Regions from separate parts of the Nocardia sp. NPDC003482 genome, predicted to be linked through region 2. Evidence: riboswitches for the same ligand, from Rfam matches in the RefSeq annotation. Region 2 holds a riboswitch; each other region holds the start of a gene.
The links. Region 2 has a riboswitch for S-adenosylmethionine ahead of ACWDSJ_RS13415 (rhodanese-like domain-containing protein). Riboswitches for the same ligand answer to the same signal wherever they lie in the genome.
Positions count from the first base shown of each region.

Region 1: another riboswitch for S-adenosylmethionine. It lies ahead of ACWDSJ_RS27460 (aminotransferase class V-fold PLP-dependent enzyme); the one in region 2 lies ahead of ACWDSJ_RS13415 (rhodanese-like domain-containing protein).
Region 3: another riboswitch for S-adenosylmethionine. It lies ahead of ACWDSJ_RS05035 (amino acid ABC transporter permease); the one in region 2 lies ahead of ACWDSJ_RS13415 (rhodanese-like domain-containing protein).

Region 1 covers NZ_JBSFPI010000019.1:126,226-128,418, forward strand. Annotated here, with positions in the region: gene ACWDSJ_RS27450 (flavin reductase family protein) at 1-415, shown strand, start outside; gene ACWDSJ_RS27455 (LysE family translocator) at 417-941, opposite strand; SAM riboswitch class IV at 992-1,105, shown strand; gene ACWDSJ_RS27460 (aminotransferase class V-fold PLP-dependent enzyme) at 1,154-2,193, shown strand, end outside.
Region 2 covers NZ_JBSFPI010000007.1:226,164-228,356, forward strand. Annotated here, with positions in the region: gene ACWDSJ_RS13405 (FAD-dependent oxidoreductase) at 1-341, opposite strand, end outside; gene ACWDSJ_RS13410 (Rv0361 family membrane protein) at 569-1,003, shown strand; SAM riboswitch class IV at 1,038-1,152, shown strand; gene ACWDSJ_RS13415 (rhodanese-like domain-containing protein) at 1,214-1,630, shown strand; gene ACWDSJ_RS13420 (O-succinylhomoserine sulfhydrylase) at 1,627-2,193, shown strand, end outside.
Region 3 covers NZ_JBSFPI010000002.1:398,505-400,697, forward strand. Annotated here, with positions in the region: gene ACWDSJ_RS05030 (SDR family oxidoreductase) at 1-483, opposite strand, end outside; SAM riboswitch class I at 631-724, shown strand; gene ACWDSJ_RS05035 (amino acid ABC transporter permease) at 737-1,672, shown strand; gene ACWDSJ_RS05040 (amino acid ABC transporter ATP-binding protein) at 1,669-2,193, shown strand, end outside.

The sequences.
Region 1 (2,193 bases), on a different contig from region 2:
CGGCCCGGTCGGCTTCACCTCCAGCTCCTTCGCGTCGCTGTCGCTGCAACCGCCGCTCATCTCGTTCAATATCGCGCACACCTCCTCCAGCCTCGCCGCCATGCTCGCGGCCGATTCGGTGGTCGTGCACTTCCTCGGCGAACATCAGCACGCGCTGGCGCGGCGGTTCTCGCGCGCGGCGGAGGAACGCTTCGCCGACACCTCGCTGTGGTCGACCCTCGAGACCGGCGAGCCGGTGCTGCACGACACCCCGATCTGGGTGCGGGCCACCGTGCAGCAAACCATCCCGATCGGCGATCACACGCTCGTCGTCGGGTTGGTGACCCGGGTGTACGACAACACCGACGACAATCCGGTCGGCGCGCCGCTGGTGTACTACCAGGGCGCCTACCACCGGCCCGCCGAGCTGGAGTGACTCAGGCCGCCGAGGCCACCGTCCCGATGCCCAGGGCGGCCAGCACCCCGGCGCTGAGCCGTTCGAGCCGATCGCGCACCCGCTCCCGGCGCAGCAGGCCCGCGAGCCGGGCGGCGGCCAGCGCCAGCAACACCATTTCGATTGCGGCGACGGCGGATTCGATCGTCGACAGCAAGCCCGCGGCGAACGCCGACCGCGCCGTCACCGACCGCGGCGCCTCGGCCGCGGTCGCGGTGTTCGCCCGCCGCCGCGCGAGCAGCGTGCGAATCCCCAAGTACACCAGGTAGATTCCGCCGATCACCTTCACCACCCGATAGGTCGTCGCCGACTGCTCGAGCAGCGCCGCCACGCCCGCCGCGACCACGATCGCCCAGCCGATGCCGCCCAGCGCGGAACCGATGCCGGACGCGATCGCCGGTCGTCGTCCCGCCAGCGCGTACCGCAGCACCAGGAACGTATCCGGTCCCGGCGTCACCGACAGCAGCACACACAGCCCGACGAATCCGAGCAGCACCGACACACTCATCGGTCCATTCTTGACAGCCCGGCCCTCGATCTGCCAGCCTTTTCCACCAAGGTCATGAGTGCCAGCGCGAAGCCCCGGCTTGCTGGCCGGCAACCCTCCTCCGCGGTGGGGTGCTCCGGGTGACGACCGGGCCGTAGCCCGACCGGGCGCGGCAAGCGCGGACTCCGATCACCGATCCCCCCGGAGTCCCTGAGCCGAAGGGATTTTCTTCGATGACCGCCGTACTCGAACAGACCCGCACCGCCCTCGCCCGCGTCTCCGGATGTGATCTGCGAGTTCCGTTGGTGCAGGGCGGAACTCGCGCATACGCCAATTTCGACTACGCCGCCAGCGCCCCCGCCCTCGAACGGGTCACCGACCGGATCGCCGAACTGCTGCCCTACTACGCCAGCGTGCACCGCGGCGCGGGGTACGCCTCCCGGATCTCCACCGACTGCTACGAGGCCGCCCGCGGTTCGGTGTCGCGCTTCCTGAACAGCGCCGACGATCAGGTCGTGGTGTTCACCCGCAACACCACCGACGCGCTGAACCTGCTGGCCGCGTGCGTGCCCGGCGACACCGTGGTGCTCGACATCGAGCACCACGCCAACCTCCTGCCCTGGACCCGCCGCGGCCGCCGCGTGGTGCCCGCCGCCGACACCGTGGAGGAGACCATCCGCCGCGTCGTGGCCGAGCTGTGCGCCAAACCCGCGGCGCTGCTGGCGGTCACGGGCGCGTCGAACGTCACCGGCGAGGTGCTGCCGCTGGATCGGCTGGCCGCCGTCGCGCATCAGTGCGGCGCGCGGCTGCTCGTCGACGCCGCGCAGCTGGCCCCGCATCGGCGAATCGACCTGTGCGCCACCGGCATCGACTACCTGGCGTTCTCGGGCCACAAGCTGTACGCGCCGTTCGGCGCGGGCGTGCTGGTGGGCCGCCGCGACTGGCTCGACGCCGCCCCGCCGTATCTGGCCGGGGGCGGCGCGGTCACCGAGGTGGGCGTCGACGAGGTCGCCTGGGCGCCCGCACCGCAACGGCACGAGGCGGGTTCGCCGAACGTGCTCGGCGTCGCCGCCCTCGCCGCCGCCTGCGACGCGCTCGCCGCGCTCGACGAGCGAGCGGTGCTCGAGCACGAACGCGAACTCACCGAGCGCCTGCGCGCGGGCCTGAAAGCCGTTGCGGGCGTTCGGTTCCTGCGCATCTGGCCGGACAGCCCCGACAGCGTGGGCATCGTCGCGTTCACCGTCGACGGCTTCGAACCGGGCCGGGTCGCGGC
Region 2 (2,193 bases):
AGATCGCGGTCGGCGTTGGCGCCGGTGGAGAAGATCACCGCGTCGTAGAACCGGCGCAACTCCTCGAGGGTGATGTCGCTGCCGTAGTCGATGTTGCCCAGCAGCCGCACCTGCTCCTTGTCGAGCACCTTGTGCAGGGCGGTGATGATCCCCTTGATTCGCGGGTGGTCCGGCGCCACGCCGTAGCGGATCAGCCCGAACGGCGCGGGCATCCGTTCGAACAGGTCGATGCTCACCTCGGCGTCGGACTTCATCAACGCGTCGGCGGCGTAGATTCCGGCCGGTCCGGCGCCCACGATCGCGATGCGCAGTGGGCGGTTCGCTGCACTGTGTTCGGTCATATCTACGCGCACCCTCTGGTCGAGAACTCTGTCGTCATGTCTTAGCCGTCTTTCTTAGCTTAGGCTAAGTTGACGTGCGGTCCGGGATCCTGCCCCTGCGTCCCCGGCGTTGCTGCCTCGGGGTTCCAGCGATTCTATCGGTGGCAGCTATGGCCGATATTCCCGGTCCGCGTCGGGTAATTCGAGTGTGATTCCGGACACTGGGGGCGACCGGCGATGATGGGCGCATGACCGATGCCGTCGAGCCGACTCCGATCGACCAGCGCGAGACCACTCGCTCGCCGGTCCCGTTCATCGCCGCGGCCGTGCTCGCGGTGCTGGTGATCGTCGGCATCGTGCTGCTGGCCGTGCTGCGCCCGGCTGAGAACAATGTCACAGATTCCGACCGGGTCGCGATCGCGGCGCGCAATTTCGCGACCGCGCAAGCGGATTCGGACGCGAAACGCCGGGCCACCACGGCCTGCGCCGAATTCGACGCCGCCAAGTCGCCGCTCGGACCGGACGCGGTGGGCAAGCACGTGGAGATCGCGGGCGTGCGCGACACCGTCATCGACGGCGACCGCGCGCGGGCCACGGTGACCAGCCGCGTCGACGGCCGGGAGCGGACCGTGACCTGGAACCTGGTCCGCGCGGGCGATCATTGGCTCGTCTGCAACGTTTGACATGCGACCCGCTGACCAGGCACTCTGCTTCGGAGGTCATGAGCGCCAGCGCCAAGCCCCGGCTCGCTGGCCGGCAACCCTCCTCCGCGGTGGGGTGCTCCGGGTGACGACCTGGCACGCGTCGAATCCCGGCGCGGCAAGCGTGGATTCTCGAGGAGGTTCGATTCGGATGAACGAGCAGAGTCGCCGCTGTCCCGGTGAGGCACGATCATGAGCTACGCGGGTGACATCGATCCGCAGCAGGCGTGGGACCTGTTGCGCGACAACGCGAACGCGGTTCTCGTCGATGTACGCACCGACGCCGAATGGCGGTTCGTCGGCGTACCCGACACCAGCGGAATCGACCGGCCGACGGCCCTGATCGAATGGGTCGACGGAACCGGTTCGCGCAATCCGCGTTTCGTCGATCAGCTGAAGCAGGTGCTCGGCGATCGCCCCGACGACGCCCCGGTGATCTTCCTGTGCCGCTCGGGCCAGCGATCCATCGGCGCGGCCGAGGCGGCCACCGCCGCGGGCTTCACCCCTGCCTACAACGTGCTCGAGGGCTTCGAGGGACCGCTCGACGCGAACGGCCATCGCGGCGGCGCGGGCTGGCGCGCCCGCGGCCTGCCCTGGAGGCAGTCGTGATCAGCGGCGGGGCGTTCGACCGTCCCCTGCCCGAGGGCGTCGGCCCGGCGACGATCAGCGTGCGCGGCGGGCTGCGCCGCTCCGGATTCGAGGAGACCGCCGAGGCGCTGTACCTGTCCTCCGGCTTCGTCTACGAGAGCGCCGAGGCGGCCGAGGCCGCGTTCACCGGCGATATCGAGCACTTCGTCTACTCGCGCTACGGCAACCCCACTGTCGCCATGTTCGAGGAGCGGATGCGGCAGATCGAGGGCGCCGAGGCGTGTTTCGCGACCGCCAGCGGGATGGCCGCGGTCTTCGTCGCGCTCGGCGCGCTGCTGGGCAACGGCGATCGCCTCGTCGCCGCGCGCAGCCTGTTCGGCTCGTGCTTCGTGGTCTGCAACGAGATCCTGCCGCGCTGGGGCGTGGAGACGGTGTTCGTGGACGGCGAGGACATCGCGCAGTGGGAGGAGGCGCTGTCGAAGCCCACGCGGGCGGTGTTCTTCGAGACGCCCTCCAATCCCATGCAGACCCTCGTCGACGTGCGCCGGGTCGCCGACCTCGCGCACGCCGCGGGCGCGAAGGTG
Region 3 (2,193 bases), on a different contig from region 2:
TTTGGCCGCGCTGTAGGCCGCGTGCCAGGGCAGTGCGAGCAGGCCCGCCGCCGAGGACACGTTCACCAGATGCCCGCCCCGCCCGGCGCGCACCATCGGCGGCACGAACGCCTCGATGATGTGGATGGGCCCCATCAGATTCACCTCGACCATGGACCGCCAGTGCCGGTGTTCGAGGTTCTCCACCGTGCCCCAGGCGGAGATGCCCGCGATGTTCATGACCACGTCGAGGCTGCCGTGCTCGGCGTGCACCCGGTCCGCCCAGGCCGAGACGGCCGCGTGGTCGGTGATGTCCATCGGGTGGGCGTCGAGGACCTCGCCGCCGGAGGCGCGGATCAGCTCGACCGTCTCGGCGAGGCCGTCGGCGGCGATGTCGGTGAGCAGCACGCGCGCGCCCGCCCGCGCGGCGGCCACGGCCGTGGCCCGGCCGATGCCGCTGGCCGCCCCCGTGACGAGGCATTTCCGATCGGTCAGATCCCTCATGAACTCCCCTGGACGATGTGGAACCACACAGTTTTCCACACCCTAGCTATTACGAACATTGTTGTACACAGCGAGCGCTGCCAACAGTTCGACTCACGCTGATCGGGACGGCAGACACCCACCGCGTTCGTCCGTTAATTTCGAATCCACCCATCCAGAGCGGTTGAGAGACCTGGCTCGACGAGACCGCAGCAACCCCCCGGGAGCCGGGTGCGGGTGCTACCGCCAGGACCGATGGAGGATCGCGATTCCCATGACCACAGTGGCCGCTGTCGACTCCGTCCCCGACACCACCGAGGACGCCCTGCCGGTCGTGCGCACGCGACACCCCTGGCGCTGGCTGGTGGGCGCGGTCGCGCTGGTGCTGGTCGCCCAGTTCGCGCACGGGCTGATCACCAATCCCGGTTGGGACTGGTCCACGTTCGCCCGCTACTTCACCGCGCCGTCGGTGCTCGCGGCGCTGCGGCTGACCGTGGAGCTCACCTTCTGGGGCACGCTGTTCGGCTTCCTGCTCGGCATCTGGCTGGCCGTGGCGCGGCTGTCGAAAATCCCTGTGCTGCAGGTCATCGCGTGGGTGTACGTGTGGGCGTTCCGTTCCATCCCGCTGATCGTGCAGCTGTTGTTCTGGTTCAACATCGCCTATCTGTACAAGCGGATGTCGATCGGGATCCCGTTCGGCCCGGCGTTCTTCAGCTTCGACGTCAACGGCGTCCTCAGCGGATTCACCGCCGCCGTGATCGGGCTGGCGTTGCACCAGGCGGCCTACTCGGCCGAAATCATCCGCGCCGGAATCATTTCCGTGGATCCGGGCCAGCTGGAGGCGGCCAAATCGCTGGGCCTGCCGTGGCGGCGGCAGTTCTTCACCATCGTCGCCCCGCAGGCCATGCGCGGCATCCTGCCCAACGCGGCCAACGAGGTGATCAGCCTGTTCAAGGGCACCTCGATCGTGTCGGTGATGGCCATCGCGGAGCTGTTCTACCAGGTGCAGGTCGTCTACGGCCGCAACGGCCGGGTGGTGCCGCTGCTGATGGTGGCGACGGTCTGGTACATCGTGCTCACCAGCGTGCTGAGCGTCGCGCAGTACTACATCGAGCGCCACTTCGCCAAGGGCAGCCAACGCGAGCTGCCGCGCACGCCGTGGCAGCGGGTGCGCGCCAAGATCACCGAGATCACGGGGGAACGCCGGTGAGCGAGTACACGGTCGAATTACGCGGCGTGCGTAAACGTTTCGGGTCCGAGGAGGTGCTGCGCGGGATCGATCTCGCGGTGCGGCCCGGCGAGGTGACGGCGATCCTGGGCCCGTCGGGTTCGGGGAAGTCGACGCTGCTGCGGGTGGTCAATCACCTCGAGAAGGTCGACGCGGGCACGGTGCGGGTGGCCGGGGAGATGGTCGGCTACCGCCGCAAGGGCGCGAAACTGCACGAGCTGAGCGAGCGCGAGATCCTGCGGCAGCGGGCGCGCATCGGCTTCGTGTTCCAGAACTTCAATCTGTTCCCGCATCTGACGGTGCTGGAAAACGTTGCGCTGGCGCCGGTTTCGACGCAGCGGCGGCGCCGGTCCGAGGTCGAGGCCGAGGCGCTGGAACTGCTCGACCGGGTCGGGCTGGCGGACAAGGCCCGGGAGTATCCGCGGCGGCTGTCCGGCGGCCAGCAGCAGCGCGTGGCCATCGCGCGGGCGCTGGCCCTGCGCCCGCAGGTCGTGCTGTTCGAC